Regions from separate parts of the Arthrobacter sp. PAMC25284 genome, predicted to be linked through region 4. Evidence: riboswitches for the same ligand, from Rfam matches in the RefSeq annotation. Region 4 holds a riboswitch; each other region holds the start of a gene.
What was found. A riboswitch is a leader RNA that binds a small molecule or an ion and turns the genes downstream of it on or off. The one in region 4 is predicted to bind cyclic di-AMP.
Positions count from the first base shown of each region.

Region 1 (4,184 bases), 1.8 Mb from region 4:
GACGTGCCCGCAGTCGTCGCCACCGGCGTGGCGATCATCGGCACCATTGCGCTGTGGTGGAGCTACTTCCGCCGCTCCGAGGGGGTCACGATGGAGACGCTGAAGAAGAGCTCAGACCCGGCCCGGCTTAGCCGTATGGCCATCTACGCGCTGATGGGCATGGTGGCGGGCCTGATCCTGGCGGCCGTTGGCGACGAGATCGCGATTGCCCACCCGCTGGAGCAGACCGATGTATTTACCAACCTGATGATCTTCGGCGGCCCCGCCACATTTGTCCTCGCCCAGGGCTGGTACCTGTGGCGGGTTGACGGGGATCTGCCGGCGTCCCGGCCCGTGGCGTTCCTCACGCTGGCCATCCTCACCGTGGCGACCCTGCCGCTGCCGAAACTCGGCGCGGCGGCCCTCAGCGTGCTGGTACTCGTCGCCATGGCGATCGCCGACAGCATCAAGGCCCACCGCGAAGGCGACCGGGACGAAGTTGCCAACCACTAAGGTTCAACAAGAAATCTGACAGCGACGATACCTTCACACTGTCCGTCCCATCATCAAGCGACAATCGTGAATTCGAGCCCGGCGCTGGCCTGCAGGCGCCGCAGCAGCGCCGTCCCCATCGCTGCTCCCGGGGTCCAGACCCCGCCCGCAGTTTCCTTGCGGTCCACGTCCTGCAGCAGGCACAGTGCGCTCTCGCTGATCATCTTCGACGTTGATCCGTAGCCGGGGTCTGCATCACCCCTGACCCGGGCCCGCAGCTCGGTGCCGTCGGTCGTCTCGCCAATGAACAGCAGTTCGTAGCTCCCGCTTTCGCGCTCCCGCGCATCCGGCCCCATGCCCGGCCTGGGCAGCACGAAGCGCTGCAGCAGTTTGCGTGACGGGGCAAAGCCGAGCAGCCGCTCCTGCAGCCGGTTCGTCAGCGCCATCCGGCGGGCGCGTGCCTTGCCGCTTTCGCCGCCGCCGGTCAGCATGCGTTCGTCGTAGACGAAGTCCCGGCCCCAGGGGTGGCCGCGAAGCGCATTGGTGCGGTGCACGTTTTTGGTGTTAATCGGCGCCATCAGAAAGGGCGCCGTCCAGCCGCCGGCCGCGTCGTCATACTCGGCCCCAGCGCTGTCAGGCTGCGCCGGGCCGCGAAAACCCGGCGTCAGCGCGAACGGGTCTGCCATGGTGCGCGCCGCGGCGGGATCGCGCCGCAGCTGCTCGACAGTGGCCAGCGCGCTGGCGATCGTGCCGCCTGAGAGCCCACCCTGAATCGCGCACACGCGGCCACGCACGCGCACCAGCGGCTCGCCGAAACGGTGCATCGCCTGGTTTTGCAGAAACATAACGCCGAGGTCAAAGGGAATCGAATCGAAGCCGCAGGAGAATACGATCCGCGCGCCGCTCGCCGACGCCGGAGCCTGCAATCGCGGGATCATGGCCGCCATCCACACCGGCTCGCCGCAGAGATCGACGTAGTCGGTGCCGGCAGCAGCGCAGGCGGCCACCAGTGCCTCGCCGTGGCGCTGATAGGGGCCGACAGTGCTGAGCACGGCGCGCGTGCGTGCCGCCAGCCCGGTCATGGTGTCCGGGTCCGCCGCATTGGCGCTCAGCAGCGGCAGCCCCGGATCTGCGCCGATCGCGTCACGTACCGCCGCCAACCGCACCGGATCGCGGCCGGCCAGGGCCCAACGAAGCGTGTTGCCGGTGCCATAGGTGCGCTGAAGGTATTCGGCCACGAGACGGCCGGTAAAGCCCGTGGCACCGAAAACGATGAGGTCGAGGGGCTGGTTCATAGGCCGGGGCTCTGTTCCGGTGGGAGTCGTGGGAGTCGTGGGAGTCGTGCCGTTGGGCCGGGACTAACCAGGCCCGTCCGATGCTCCTGTGGGCACCTTGCCCCGGCGTCGTTCCACCACCGCGTAGGCCCTGCCGTCCAGATACTCCCAGTCGGTGACCACCATAAATCCCATCGCGTCCGCCCGGTCGTTGAGGACATGGGCATCAAAGCCGCCGTCGCGGGGCTCGGCATCCCAGGTTCCCACATGAACTTCCCGGTCCTCCAGGATCAGCATCTCGGTATTGACGTTGAAGTCCTCCCGAGGCTGGGCACTCAACTGGCAGATGGCGACGCAGGGACTGGGCATTTGGGGCCTCCGGTACCGGGACGGGCTGATGGCACCATCCTATGCCAGGGACCCGGCAGTCCCAGGGCGTTTGCCTACGATACAAATCGAGTTGATAACGACCGCCACGCCGTTCGTTACCCTAATGTGACAATAGGCCTCCGGGTCGGTATTGTAGTTATCAGCCCGTTATCTTCTTTTCGGGCGCTCCCCAGCCGATTGCCTAACTCTGCCGCGGCCGCGGGGACATCCAGAACCAACGTCCGGCAGAGACGGGGAAACCACTTCCGACCCGCCACCTGGCCGGTCTTGGGGTGAAGCCGCACAGTGCCCGCATGACGGGCCCAGACGCGGCCGGGTGCCTCCCATCCGAATCCGACAGCTCACCTCGCAGGCATTGGGAGAGGTTACAGCTATGTCTTCAATCAATACTTTCGCGCGCCAAGCCGCCGTTCTCGCCGCTGCATCGGGCATGATCCTGGCCAGCGGAATTGCAGCCAACGCCGCCGGCGCCCCCGCCGAGCAGGCCGCCGCCCCGGCCTCGACCCTTAATCTTGCGACCCAGGTCGCAGCACCCGTTAGTGCTGATTCAACGGTCCAGATCAGCTTCGAACGCCCCGCCGTCGCCTCCACGGCGGCACCCGTCGTTGAACAGCCCAAGCCTGTGGCAGCAGCTCCGGCCGCCCCCGTTCGGGCGGCCGCTCCGAAGGCGGCAGTAGCAATTCAGGCAGCCCCGGCCGCTGCTCCGGCTGCAGCCCCGGCAGGCGGCCGCAACGCGACGATGCTCGCCGCTGCTTATGGCCAGCTGGGAATGACCCAGGACTGCACTGTCCTGGTGGAAAGGGCTCTTGGTGCAGCCGGAAAGCCGGTCGGCGATCTCGGTCCCCGCCAGTTCCTGAACCACGGCACCGTCGTCGGCGATCCCCAGCCCGGTGACATGGTCGTCCAGTCCGGCCACGTGGGGATTTACGCCGGGAACGGCCAGGTCATCAGCAGTGGCATGAACGGTGCCAACCAGACTGTTGTGCACCCGCTGTCCTGGCTCACCGCCACCGGCGGCGTGACGTTCGTCCGCGCCTAAGCAGCGCAGCAGCACGGAGCCGTTGCCAAAAGTCCGGACCTCGAGTGGCCGGAGGCTGGTCCGGACCGACGCGTCCCTGAGCAGGGGACTTCCCGCTCCCGGCAGCACCGGATGGATGTAAAGCCAGCACTCACCGATCAGGCCCATCCGCCGGAACGCGCCCCAAGATGCCCCTCCAGAACACGGCGCCGGGGGAAATTCTGCCCGAGAATCCTTGGGCCCGGGCCAATAGGCGGGGCGGACTACAGGATTTCCAAGGGTTGGGCTCTTGCAGGCGTTTCTCTTCGGATGCAGAATGCAGGGACCCTAGTGGCCCCCCGCGGCCAGATACTTGGGGGGAGAGATCATGCCTGCAAAGCACTCCATCCGGCAACCTGCGGTTCAGCCCAACGATCTGCCCGGGCGCCATGCCCGCGGCAGTCACATGGAGGGCGCCCGGCACCTGTCCGCCGGCGTTCAACCCGCTGCCCAGCGCACATCAATTCGTCCGGCCGCACTGCGGCCGCGGATGCTGCTCGCCGTCCTCACCGCGCTGACCCTGCTCACCGCCAGCACCGTGTACGCAACGGTCCAGGCCGGACCGGCGCCGGCGGGCAGGTCCAGTGCGGCGCCAGAGTCCGGCTCCGGCGCAATGTCCGCCGCCGGCACCGACGCGCGCCCGCCAGCCTTCGTTCTGCCGCGCACGGCAACTGCCCCCGCCCCGGCCGTTTTTCCGCAGGTCACACCCGGCGTGGTGGTCCCTTCCGGTCCTGCGGGTCCGGGACCTATGAACACGGCCACGACGGCGCCCGCTGAGGATCCCAGCCCCCGGGACGGCGACGTTATACCCGCACGCGCGGTGACGCCGATAGGCCCCCAGCTGGAGGAACGGATCAATGCCATCATCGCGGCCAACACTTCCTATGACCTGGGAATTGCCCTGATCGATGTCTCGGACGACGCCATCGACGATGCTGTTCATGAGTACGGGGTTCCGTCCGGGTTCGTGGCTGCCAGCACGGGCAAGATCC
Region 1 is NZ_CP080382.1:274,212-278,395, forward strand. It holds gene KY499_RS01300 (low temperature requirement protein A) at 1-492, shown strand, start outside; gene KY499_RS01305 (trans-acting enoyl reductase family protein) at 546-1,766, opposite strand; gene KY499_RS01310 (hypothetical protein) at 1,830-2,114, opposite strand; cyclic di-AMP (ydaO/yuaA leader) riboswitch at 2,338-2,504, shown strand; gene KY499_RS01315 (NlpC/P60 family protein) at 2,509-3,174, shown strand; gene KY499_RS01320 (serine hydrolase) at 3,521-4,184, shown strand, end outside.
Region 1: another riboswitch for cyclic di-AMP. It lies ahead of KY499_RS01315 (NlpC/P60 family protein); the one in region 4 lies ahead of KY499_RS09635 (hypothetical protein).

Region 2 (4,184 bases), 220 kb from region 4:
ACGGAAATCCGATCCCTGGGCTGGTAGAGCTCGGCGGGCTGCCGCAGCAGGACGGCGCCGACGGCGTCGTGAACCTGCTGGACGCCATGGCCGGTTACCAGTCGGACTCCCGGGTGACCATCAGCCGCCTTGCCGAACCGATTCAAGTGGAACCCGAGCTGCTGCTCCAGCTTGATGAGGGGGGGATTCGTCCCGGCGCCCTTGTTTCGCTGGAACGCGTCGGGGAGTACATTTCCGTCCGGGTTCCCGGCATCACCGGAGCGTTGGAGCTTCCGCCCGAGGTGGCTGCCCATGTCTTCGTGGCCATCGGCTAATCCTGTCCGCTTGCCGAACCTTCCGGCCCCGCTACTGAGTTTGTGGCCGATATCACGGATTTATTACCAAACCGCTTAATCGCCTATAGTTGGTGGCTACTACCGATACCAAAGCGTTACCTGATCCGAAGCCGAACCCTGCCAGCGGATCAGTCGCAGAATCTCCCTCTGGCAGGGGCGGGGGACCCACTTATTGGCTGCTTTTTGCGGCCTTGGGGTGAAGTCCGCCAGCAGCAAGCTCCCCGAACCGCGGAATCCACGGATTCCCGGTCGCCGGAAGCGTGCCACGGCGGACCGGGTCTTTGATCTCTGACCCGAATCCGACAGCTAACTCCGCAGGCCATCCAGAGAGGAACCCTTCTTGACCATCCAGACCGCCAGGGGCCGCCGCCGTGCGACTGGCCCCGCCCCGGCTCCGCGTCAGGCTGTCGCCGTTTCGGACATCCGCCCGCGTGATGCCCATCGTGATGAGCGCCGGGGCCGGCGCAGTCCGTTCCGGCAGGTAACAGAGTTTGCCGCCGCCAGTGGGGTTGGGCAGAAGGCCGGCATCGCCCTGGCCGCTACCGGCCTGATTCTTACGGTGACCGTGCCGGTGACCAGTCCCGTGGTGGCCAGCCCCGGGGCCGCCGTTACCGCTTCGGAATCCCAGGCCGTTACGGCTGAGGCCGCCGCAAAGATCGATTTCAGCCGCACCGCCGTCACCACTAAGGGCGACCCGGACTCGAAGCTGAAGCAGCTGTTGAGTGCCCAGTCTGTCGGCAGCATCACGGCCGCGGCATCGGCCGGTAGCCTTGGCGCGCCCCTGGATCTCCTGACGGCCACGTCCCCGTTTGGCTTCCGCGTCAGCCCGATCACGGGCGGCCCGGGGGAATTCCATCGCGGGCAGGACTACACGATCCAGTGCGGAGCAGCCGTTCGCGCTGCGGCCAGCGGCACGGTAACCTTCGCGGCCTGGCACCCCTTCGGGGGCGGGAACCGGGTTGTGGTAGATCACGGCAACGGCCTCGAGACGACGTACAACCACCTGTCGTCCTCCTCGGTCCAGGTCGGCCAGAAAGTTTCCCGAGGCGAGCTGATCGCCTTGACCGGGACCACCGGCGCCTCCACCGGGTGCCACCTCCACTTTGAGGTCATGGTCAACGGCGATGTTGTGGATCCGCTCGGCTGGCTCTAGGCCAAGCTGATCGGTCGCTCTCGCATTCATCTGACACGCCGTGATCTGAATGTGACATTGAATCCGCACTCCTGTAAAGTCGGGCATGCGCCAAGTTCTCCGAAGTTGGCGCTCTTGAGTGGATTGCCTAGCTCTGCCACCGCTCAAGGTCCGTTCGCATGACATCGTCTGGCAGGGGCGGGGGAACCAATTTTGGCTTTCGAAAGAAGGCCTTGGGGTTAAGTCGCAAAAGCTTCCCAGGAAGCTGCGCGGCCGGGTGACTCCCATCCGAATCCGACAGCTCACCTCGCAGGCATTGGGAGAGGCTACTTTCGTGTCTACACGCCACAAAACTGCGCGCTATCGCGCTGGCGCGGCTCTTCGGAGCCCGCTGAAACCAAGTTCCGCTGTTGCCCTTACCGGCGCCCGGAACAGTTTCCTCAATGCAGTTTCCGCTTTTGGCGCGTCTTCGCAGTACACCCTTCGCTAACTAACCCATTCGGGGCGATCCGGCGTACCCCCAAGATGCCGGAGCGTCCTCAGCCTGCGCCCAAATGCGCGCGGCCCAAGGATCACGAAAGAGAGAACTGAATGACTACTCGTGCAACCGCACGTCACCGCGCCGAGGTCACCAAGACCAACTCGCTCGCCGTCATTGCCAAAGCTGTCGGCGACAACGCCGGCGGCATGGGCCGCCAGGCCGCAGTCATCGCTGCAGCATCCGGCATGGTCCTGACCAGCGGTATCGCAGCCAACGCTGCTGAGACCAACGTTCAGCGTGAATCCACGTCTGCTTCGACACTCGAAGTCCAGTCCTCTGTTGCCCCGGCAACGATCTCGGCTGCTTCAACCATTGCGATTTCCTATGAAAAGCCGGCCGTGTCCACGACGGCGGCCCCCGTTGTGGCCAAGCCTGTTGTCAAGGTGCAGAACTCCAACACCGGCGGCGCGCAGACTGCCACCGCAGGATCTGCCACTGCAGGATCCGCCTCCGCCAGCGTGCCTGCAGGTATCGGCAGCGGCAACGGCGCAAGCATTGCCGCTGCTGCCTACGCACAGATTGGCGTGTCGCAGGACTGCACGGCCCTCGCGTCCAACGCACTTGCGGCAGCCGGCATCAACTACCGCGGCTGGCCGGCAGGCTACCTGTCCCTGGGCCGCACCGTCAGCGCTGCTGAGGCCAAGCCGGGCGACCTCGCCTACTACGCCAATGGCGGTATGGGCCTCGCTCACATCGCTGTCTACGTCGGCAACGGCATGGCTGTCCACGGCGGCTGGAACGGCGGAACCACCGCGCTGTTCAGCGTCAACGTCGGCTCCGGCCCGGTCTTCATCCGCGTCGGCGGCTAGGCTGCAAGTACCGGTTTCTCAAAGAACCCCTGCCCTTCCCGGGCAGGGGTTCTTTGGTTTTCCCGCGCGGCAGCCACGCCGGATATGGATTGAACGTCCGCAGAAGAATTCGGTGATCGGGCACTTGAGTGTTTACTCTTATGGTGTCGATCCATAGCCCGACCATGCAGAGGGCAGCCGGCCCTCGTGCCGCTGGCGGGTGCGGCCGTGAAGAGGTATGCGGATGCGCACTCTCGTTCTGAATGCAGGATATGAACCGCTCGCGGTAGTGACCTTCCGCCGGGCTCTTGTCCTCGTGCTCACCGGAAAAGCCAGCGTCGTGGCCGAAGGTGAGGATCCCGTCGTCGGGCCCCAGGATGTCCTCGGGCGCCCGACTGTTATCCTCCTGCACCGCTACATCAGGCCCCGATACAACACCATCACGGCCGTCAGCCGGCGTGGCGTCCTCCGCCGGGACGGCCACCACTGCGCCTACTGCGGCAAGGCGGCGCACACCATCGACCACGTCCAGCCCAAGTCCCGCGGCGGAGCCTCATCCTGGGAAAATCTGGTGGCCGCGTGCCTGCGCTGCAACAACGTCAAGGGTGACCACACGCCGGCGGAAATGGGCTGGAAACTCGGTTTTGTCCCCGCACCGCCGAGGGGTGCAATCTGGCAGATTAAAGAGCTCGAAAAACCCGCGCCGGACTGGGACCCGTTCCTGTTGCCCGAATCCGCGGCCTGATCTTTTCCCGCTCCGGAGCCGGGATTGCCGGCCGCCGCGGCGTCGCCTCTCCCGGCCGGCACCGCGCTAGGCTGATCGGGTGGAGTTCGATGCAGTGATTCTGGCCGGGGGCAGGTCCGCCCGGCTTTCCGGGGTGCCCAAAGCCGGTCTTCTCGTGGACGGCAGCACCCTGCTGGCTCTCGCACTGCGCGCAGCCCGCGGCGCCCGGAGGGTCGTCGTCGTTGGCCCGGACCCCGGCACCCTGCCCGACTCCGTCCTGAACTGCCGGGAAGAGCCTCCCTTCGCAGGGGCCCCGCTGCAGCCATCGCTGCCGGGCTTGCCAAACTGGCGGAAAATGCCGCCGACCCTGCGCGGGACGATGAGTCCGCGGCCGGCGGTCCTGCCGCCGACCCTGACGACGCCGGACGGGGGCCCGCACCCCTGACCCTCGTCCTCGCCTGTGACATGCCGCGCGCGGCCGCCGCCGTCGGGGTCCTCCTCGCCGCGGCGGCGGGGGAGGGCGTGGCCGGTTCCGCGGCGCCGGCCGGCGGGAGCCGGGCCGAAGCCGGGAGCGTTATGGCGGTCTCCGCCGATGGCCGCCGGCAGCCGCTCGTGGCCCTTTATGACACGGCTGCGCTACAACGATCCGTCGCCGATGCCGCCC
Region 2 is NZ_CP080382.1:1,863,615-1,867,798, reverse strand. It holds partial or broken gene KY499_RS08595 (metal-dependent transcriptional regulator) at 1-314, shown strand, start outside; cyclic di-AMP (ydaO/yuaA leader) riboswitch at 434-671, shown strand; gene KY499_RS08590 (M23 family metallopeptidase) at 676-1,488, shown strand; cyclic di-AMP (ydaO/yuaA leader) riboswitch at 1,638-1,797, shown strand; gene KY499_RS08585 (NlpC/P60 family protein) at 2,059-2,817, shown strand; gene KY499_RS08580 (HNH endonuclease) at 3,041-3,541, shown strand; gene KY499_RS18570 (NTP transferase domain-containing protein) at 3,621-3,965, shown strand; gene KY499_RS18565 (hypothetical protein) at 3,986-4,184, shown strand, end outside.
Region 2: another riboswitch for cyclic di-AMP. It lies ahead of KY499_RS08585 (NlpC/P60 family protein); the one in region 4 lies ahead of KY499_RS09635 (hypothetical protein).

Region 3 (4,184 bases), 1.2 Mb from region 4:
CATCGCTGCGGTGAAACCCATGTAGTCGTTGGTCGGTCCGATTGTCACGGCAGGGGTACCGGAGACGTCGAACAGTCCCTCGTGCGTGGCCAGGAGCACCTGGCTCGTTTCGCCGTTAACGCTCAGGCCATGGACGTGGGCGCTCGGCAGCCCGGACGCGGCGCCTGCTGCTGCGGACGATTTCGAGCCGTTTGCGGCGGACGGATCGGTGGTCGCCGGAGAGCAGGCGGACAGGGCAAAGATCACGGCGGCAGCCGCGGCGGTGCCAATCGCGGCGGGGGGCCGGTGGCGGTGGAAAAGAGGCATGGAAGGCTCCAAACAGGGGATAGGAAGATCGGTGACGCGGTGCCGGCCACGCAACGGGACCGGCGCCGTGATGCAGTTGGCTAGAGGGAGCCGAGCAACGTCTGCATTTCCTGGATTTCTGCCTGCTGGGACGTGATGATCTCCTTGCTAAGGGTCACCGCGTCGGCGTTCTGGCCATCGGCCTCCTCGGTCCTGGCCATCATCACGGCGCCCTGGTGGTGCGCGATCATCTGGGTCAGGAACAACTTGGCTGCGTCGGCGCCCTGTGCCGCCTGGAGCTTGGACATGTCGTCACTGCTCATCGTCCCGGACATGCCGCCGCTGGCCATCGGTTCGGGCTCATTCCACGTCTTCAGCCACTCGGTCATGGTGCTGATCTCCGGGGCCTGGGCGGCCTTGATTTTGGTGGCAAGGGCAGTGACCCGGGGGTCGATGTCCTGCTTCTGGAGGATGATGTCGCTCATCTCCACCGCCTGGCTGTGGTGCGGAATCATGCCCTGGACAAACATGGTGTCGGCGCCGTTGTGGTCCCCGGCAGCTATCGGGGCGGAACCGGTGGACGCGCCGGAGCCGCCCGTGTCCATACCGGGCATGCTGCCGCCGGAGCCGGCGGAGCATCCGGCCAGGGCAATCGCGGCGGCGACGGCCGCGGCGGAGAGGGTCAAAAATTTTTTCATGAAAATCGGGGGTCCTTCTAGACATCAACCGGCACATGGAGCCGTTGGCTGGTGACGCGCACGACAAAGAAGCCGGAGTTCCGGCAGGGCACGTCAGGATCAGGGCTTATGCGCCGGGCAGAACACGGCGCAGCTCAGCCTTTACGTCCGGCTGATGCAGAGGTCACCCGGAGAAGGAGCCCCGGGCAGATACGGGTAAGGACGGAAGCCGGCCGGCAACGCGGCCGGGACGGTATCGGCAAAGGGCGTGGTCCCCGGCAACGGGGCCTCCAACGGCGGATGGCCCGGGGAAGGAATGCAGGCGGCGGCCATGCCCGTCATCGCCGGGCAGAGGCCCGCGTCCGCGCACGAAAGCCCTGATAGGGACTCCGGGCGCTGTTCAGCCGGGGCGCCCTGGCGTGCACCGCCGCCCGGGGCGGGCATGATCACCGCGGAAACCTGCGCGTCCAGGGATGTGTCCACGCCAAGGCCTGCGGCGGTCGCCGGCAATACGTGGGAGCCGCTCATGAGGTGCATCCCAATAATCCCGGCAATGATCGCCAGCATTCCGGACAGCAGGGATGCACGGCGGAAGAGCGCCATGGCTCGCCCGGGCAGGGCTGCGGTCATGGTGTTCCTCCTTTCCGGCAGAGCATGATTCGTTCTAAGAATACCGGCCTGGAAAGTTTCCGGCGCCTGCCGGGGTCAACGATCCCGGGCGCAGTTCAGTTTCATCCGGCTCATCAGCTGCCCGTTCAGACCAGCGGCGACCGTGGAGAGGGACATCAGGACGGCACCGGCGCCGGGGGAGAGGACCGTCCGGCGACCACCAGCACGCGGCGACCTGCATGTCCTTGTCCGACGGAGGGAGTTCCTCGGCCGCGGCGCGGACGACCTGCCGGGCCTCGCGAGGGGTCATGGCGATGCCGCGCTTCGCCACCAGGGAAACCCCCGCACGTGGGACCTGCCGGGGCCCGCCGGCCGGGGGCTGCTGCCCCGGGGCGCCCCGCTCGGCCGCTGTCGTTACCTGAATGTGACATCCCCGCGGTTTTACCGTACGGTCGAATCCGTGCCGATTTTCTCCGGGAACGGCACTCCCGAGCCGATTGCCTAACTCTGCCGCTGCCCGGGATCCGTTCGCAAAATCGTCCGGCAGAGACGGGGAAACCACATGTTGGCCTGTTCTCAGGCCTTGGGGTGAAGCCGCACCACTGCATCTTTTGCAGGGACTGCGGCCGGGTGTCTCCCATCCGAATCCGACAGCTAACCCCGCAGGCATTGGGAGAGGCTACTTTTTCATGTCCACACGCAAAGCTCACGGCCGCCGCCGCGCGGTCACCGTACACACCAGCCCGCTCGCGACAATCTCCAGGACCGTTGCCGACAACGCCGGCGGGCTGGGCCGCCAGGCCGCCGTGATCGCCGCCGCGTCGGGACTGGTTCTGACCAGCGGAATCGCCGCCCAGGCCGCCGAGGCCCCGGCACAGCGGGATTCTGCCCCCGTCTCAAACCTTGAGGTGTCCAGCCAGGCGGCGGCGCCGCTGAGCGCTGACTCCAGCGTCCGGATTTCCTTTGAACGCCCCGCCGTCGCCACCACCGCGGCGCCGGTCATCGAAAAGCCTGCGGCAGTTGTTGCAGCACCCGTGCCGGCGGCGGCCGTCCAGGCGCCGGCGGCAAAAGCCCAGATCACCGTCAGCCCGCAGGCCGCGGCGGCGCCTGCTGCTGCTCCGGCGGCAGGCGGGGTCAATGCCGCCATGGTATCCGCCGCCTACGCGCAGCTTGGTCTCATTCAGGACTGTACCCGTCTGGTGGAAAAGGCCCTGGGAACAGCCGGCATTCCGGTTGGCGACCTGGGCCCGATGCAGTTCAAGAACTACGGGAAAGTCGTCGGTACCCCGACGCCCGGGGACATGGTCATCCAGCCCGGCCACATCGGAATCTATGTCGGCGACGGCCAGGTGCTCAGCTCCGGCATGAACGGCAAGAACCAGACCGTTGTGCATCCCCTGTCGTGGCTGACCGCTACCGGCCCCGTCACGTTCGTCCGCGCGGGCGCCTGAGAAGTATCCGCTGAAGGGCCGGTGGGGTTGCTGCCTTGGGGGCAGTAACCCACCGGCCCTTGGCGCGTTCAACGGCGCTTCCCCGTCGGGTCGCCGGCCTTGGTGCTTCAGGCCTGCCTGGCCGGAACCGGCAGCGTGGCCTTCGATTCCGCGGGGGAATCCTGAAGGGTTGTCGCGGCGAAGCGGCGCAGACGCAGGGAGTTGCTGACGACCAGGACCGAGCTGGCGGCCATCGCGGCGCCGGCGATCATCGGGTTCAGCAGGCCCAGCGCGGCGACCGGGATCCCGAGGGCGTTGTAGAAGAAAGCCCAGAACAGGTTCGTCTTGATGGTGGCCAGTGTCCTGCGGGATAGCTCGATGGCCTGGGCCACCTGGCCGAGGTCGTTTCCCATGACCGTGAGGTCGGCTGCGGCGATCGCGACGTCCGCCCCGCTGCCCATGGCAATGCCCAGGTCGGCCTGGGCCAGGGCCGCGGCGTCGTTGACGCCGTCGCCGGCCATCGCCACGGTAGCCCCGGATGCCTGAAGCTTCCGGACCGCCTGCACTTTCCCTTCCGGGAGGACCCCCGCCAGGACATCGTGGGCCGGAATGCCCACGGCGGCGGCAACGATCGCCGCGACGGCTGCGTTATCGCCGGTCAGCAGGATGGGCCTGAGCCCCAGGTCTTTGAGCCGGGCAATCGCGGCCGCGGAGCCATCCTTGACCGTATCAGTGAGGCTGATCATTCCGGCAGTCTGGCCATCGACGCCGACCCAGATCACGGTGGCGCCCGTTTCTTCCTGCGTTTTCAAGGCCGTTTGATGGCGGTCGGTCAGGATGATGGCGTTGTCCTGGAGCCACCCGGCGCGCCCGGCGACCACGCGGCGGCCATCGACGATTCCCCGGACGCCTCCACCGGGTGCGCTCTCAAAGCCGGTGACGGCCCTCAGCGGTCCTTCGCCCTTGGCCGCGCGGGCGATGGCGCGGGCAATGGGATGCTCACTCGCGGCTTCAACGGCGCCGGCCAGGGCCAAAAGCTCCTCCTTTGCGGCCCCGGAGAAGCTGTGGATACCTGCGACGGAGAGCCGTCCGGTGGTCACGGTGCCGGTTTTGTCCAGCACGATGGTGTCCACGGTCCGGGTGCCTTCCAGGACCTGCGGTCCCTTGATCAGGATGCCCAGCT
Region 3 is NZ_CP080382.1:856,359-860,542, reverse strand. It holds gene KY499_RS04045 (F510_1955 family glycosylhydrolase) at 1-306, opposite strand, end outside; gene KY499_RS04040 (DUF305 domain-containing protein) at 387-983, opposite strand; gene KY499_RS04035 (hypothetical protein) at 1,125-1,592, opposite strand; cyclic di-AMP (ydaO/yuaA leader) riboswitch at 2,060-2,254, shown strand; gene KY499_RS04030 (C40 family peptidase) at 2,261-3,022, shown strand; gene KY499_RS04025 (heavy metal translocating P-type ATPase) at 3,130-4,184, opposite strand, start outside.
Region 3: another riboswitch for cyclic di-AMP. It lies ahead of KY499_RS04030 (C40 family peptidase); the one in region 4 lies ahead of KY499_RS09635 (hypothetical protein).

Region 4 (4,184 bases):
GGTCCAGTCCACCGGAACCTCGTGGACGCGCAGCCCGCATTTTTCGGCCAGGACCAGCAGTTCGGTATCGAAGAACCAGGCGTTGTCCAGCGTGTGCGGGAGCAGTTGGCGGGCGACGTCTGCCCGGATGGCTTTGAAGCCGCACTGGGCGTCGCTGAAGTGCGCCCCCATGAGGGACTGGAGCAGGAAATTGTAGCTGCGGGAAATGAACTCCCGCTTGGGGCCCCGGACTACCCGGGAGTTGCGGGTGAGGCGGGTTCCAATGGCGAGGTCCGAGTGTCCGGAAATGAGGGGGGCCAGCAAGGGGCACAAGGCTGCAAGATCGGTGGAGAGATCCACGTCCATGTAGGCCAGGACGGGAGAGGGTGAGACGAGCCATACCTTGCGCAACGCGTTTCCGCGGCCTTTTTCGGCCAGATGGACTACGGCGACCTCCCGAAGTTCCCGGGCCACGCGTTCAGCGGCCTCGAGGGTGCCGTCCGTGCTGGCGTTATCGGCCACCGTAATCCGGAAAGAGTGGGGGAAGGTGCTCCGCAGGTAAGCGTGCAGCCGGCGCAGGCAGGCCTCCAGGTCCCGCTCTTCGTTGTAGACAGGAATTGTCACGTCGAGGACCGGCACCGTCGTGCGGGTGTCAATGGGGGAGCGGCGGTTGCCGGGGACCGTATCAAAAGCGGTAGCTGTTGCGGCGAATTCCGAAGCCGGCCCGGCGGGCGTCGCTGCGGGCTGGGGCAGTGTTCCTGTGGCCTGGTCCGTGAATGTCATACCCCAACAGTGCTGCCGGGACCTATAACCGTCTTAGGGCCAACCTGTGTGCCCGCTGTGCAAGAAGGGAAGACCCCGAACCGGACGGTTCGGGGCCTTCCGGGCGGGCTTCGTGGTGCCGGCTCAGTACCAGTTGTTGGCGTAGTGGAAGTTCAACGCACCGCACGGGGAACCGTAGCGCTGCTTGATGTAGTTCAGGCCCCAGTTGATTTGGGTCCGGTAATTGGTCAGGTAGTCCGTGCCTGCGCTCGCCATCTTCTCGGCGGGCAGGGACTGGACTATGCCGTAGGCGCCGCTGCTCGGGTTCTTGGCCGTTGTCCTCCAGTCGGATTCCTTGGTCCAAAGCTTCTGCAGGCAGGGCATTTGGCCGGCGTCCCAGCCGTAGCCGCCCAGATTGGCGGCGGCGTAGGCCTGTGCCCCGGCAGGGTCATCGACGGCCACGGCCATGGGTGCCGGGGCGGGGGCGGGTGCCGGTGCTGAAGCGGGTGCTGGTGCTGGGGCTGGAGCGGCTGCCACCTCATCTGCCTCCGTCGGCGGCGTCTCGGACTCCTCAGTCGCGGCCGGGCTGGCGTCTGCGCCGCCGGGGGTGTCCGTTGCCGGAATTTCTTCCGGGCCGGCGTCGACGGGCTCAGTGTCCTGCACTGTCTCGAAGTCCAGCTTCGGCAGCGGATTGGCGCTCAGGGCGGATGCCTGCAGGCTCGTGTCGCTGACGGTTGGCATGCCGCCTGTGCCGGTTGCCTGTCCTGCAGCGCCGACACCAACCAGTACTGCGCAGGCTGCTGCGGCGACGGCCGCGCGTCGGCCGGCCGTTCCTAGTCCAGCTGCCAACCGCGACCGCGCCGAAGCCGGAGTGGCCTGGTCGGTACGGTGCCGCGGGGCCTCGGAAAGGGTTTCTGTCGGGTCGCTTTCGGGGCGCGGTTTTGCCGTGGATCTCGTCATTTTGGCCTCTCAACACCGGCGGAGTTAGCTGTCGGGTTCGGATGAGGTCATCCGGCCGCACGGAAACTCACGTGTCGGCTTCACCCCAGGGCGTGGGTGCGCTGTGCCCGGGAACTTTGGGTTCCCCGCCTCTGCCTGGTCCAGCGGAATCCGGGAAGCGGCAGAGCTTGGCGTCCATCCGGATATGCGGCTCCAGGGGGGCGGCCGCACCCTAAAAACGGTACAGCACACTCGGGATTAAGTCACATTTTGATAACGAAGCGCACGACGGCGGTGCGTCGCCTTGCCCGCCGGCTGGTCCGTCGGCGTCCACTTCGACGGTTCAGTTCACGCTCGACGTCGCGACGGTATCTATCAAGCTGTTTGTGACAGCTGGTTGGTTTCTTTGTAGTTGATGCCGGCGTGGCCGGGGGCGCCGGGCGCTGTCGGTTTGCGGCGGTACCTGTGGGGGTTGCGTGCGTGGCAGGCGTCCAGTGTTGCCTGCCGTTGCCTGCGGGCCTGTTCGACGAGCCCGTGGTGGACGGTGTCCGGCGTGTAGTAGTTCAGGCCGCTGTGGCGGTGGTTGGCGTTGTAGTCCGCCAGGAACGCGGCCATGTGGGCCCGGGCGTGCTGGAGATCCTGGAACCGTGGGGGGAAGTCGAGGTCATATTTGACCGTCTTGAACAGGGATTCCGAGTAGGGGTTGTCGTTGGAAACCCGCGGGCGGGAGTAGGAGAGTTCGATGCCCAGAGACCGGGCGAGGTCCAAGGTCGTGCCGGCGCGCATCGGGCCCCCGTTATCGGCATGCAGCACCGCGGGGCGCTGCCGGTTTCCCGCGACCGCGTCCCTGATGAGAGCGGCCGCCAGGGCCGCTGTTTCTCCGTGTTCGACCCGGTGCCCAACGACCTTGCGGGAGTAGACGTCGATGATTGTGTAGAGCTTGTACGTGTGTTTGCCGGAGCCGTGGAGCATGGTGATGTCCCAGCTCCAGAGCTGGTTCGGGGCCGTCGCGACCAGGACCGGCTTGACCCGTCCCGGGCCCGTGCCGCCGCGTAGTGCGCGGCGGTCCCCGTTCTGCCCGTGCGCGGCGACGATCCGGTGGGCTGCCGCAATCGAGAAGGAGCAGTACCCGGCGTCGAGCATCCGATAATAGGCCTGGGTGACCGAGAGATTCCCGTAGTCCTCGGAGTTGAGCAGCTCCATGAACTCCTCAGCCTCGGCCGTGGTGATCCGGTTCGGGTAAGCCCGGTCACGGCGCGGCACGGTGACCCCTGCCGGGACAGGAGGACTCAGATGCCGGTACCAGGTGGTGCGGTGGAGGCCCAGCAGGGCGCAGGTCTTCACCGCTGACCAGCCCGCCGTGATCAGATTGCCGGCGAAGGTCAGGGCGATGTCTTTCCAGACTTTGGCACCAACCACTCCGGCCGGCCCGGCTCCGGTTCTTCCAGCACCGGATCGGTCGCCGCCGCGCTCTTGGCCATGGCGTCCAAGAGCGCGGAAGCTTTTCCCAGAATGTCCACCGCCGCCTCGGCCCGGGCCAGCTTGGCCTTGAGGATCTCGTTCTCCTTCAACACCCGCTTAAGCTGCTGTTTGTCGCCTGCGTTCAACCGCTGGTCCTCGTTCCCTTGCTTGATGCTGGACCTCAGCTCCCCGGCCTCGCGTTGCTGGACCCAGAGCCGGACGGTGTTATCGCCGATACCCACAGCCCGGCAGAACGCGATCCGGGACCCACGCTCCAGGCACTTCTCGTACTCATCCAGAATCGCGTGCTTTTGCTCGAGAGTGAAGTGGCTCCTCCCGGAGCGACGGACAGGGACAACAAAATCCATGACGGACCTTTCCCCGCCCCCGTGATCAGGCCGAGCCGACAGAGAACCTGTCACACAACAGCCTGACACACAGGGGCGATTCGTCGTGTGGGCAGGGAACCATCGAAACGGCGCCCGGGAGCCATTGCTACAGCCCGTGCTACGGCCAGGCTTAGGGCGCCGCAGGCAGGCGAACGGCGAATTCCGTCCGGCCCGGCCGGGACGTCACGCTGACGGACCCGCCGTGGGCCGCCACGATCGACTGCACAATAGACAATCCCAGCCCGCTGGTCCCTTCGGCGGTCGGCGCTGTCGGGGCAGCGGCGGGAATGGTCACGGGGTTCTTTCGGGAGGCATCCGCACGCGCGAAGCGGGCAAAAACCCGGTCAATGAAGTCGGGTGCGATGCCGCCGCCGTCGTCCGTAACGGTCAACACGGCGCTGCCGTCGGCTGATCTCATCATTCCGGTGGCCACCGTTGTCCCCGGCGGCGTATGTTTCCGGGCGTTTGACAACAGATTGGCCAGCACCTGGTGAAGTTGCGTGGCATCGCCCCGGACCACCACCGGTTCCTTCGGTAACTCAAGCTGCCAGATATGGTCGGGGGCCATCACTTTGGCATCGCTGACCGTTTCGATGATGAGTTGGGTGAGGTCGACGTCGCTGACTTTGACGGGCTGGCCCTCGTCCAATCGGG
Region 4 is NZ_CP080382.1:2,085,078-2,089,261, reverse strand. It holds gene KY499_RS09640 (bifunctional glycosyltransferase family 2/GtrA family protein) at 1-762, opposite strand, end outside; gene KY499_RS09635 (hypothetical protein) at 886-1,482, opposite strand; cyclic di-AMP (ydaO/yuaA leader) riboswitch at 1,703-1,867, opposite strand; gene KY499_RS09630 (IS3 family transposase) at 2,056-3,099, opposite strand; gene KY499_RS09625 (transposase) at 3,063-3,509, opposite strand; gene KY499_RS09620 (HAMP domain-containing sensor histidine kinase) at 3,661-4,184, opposite strand, start outside.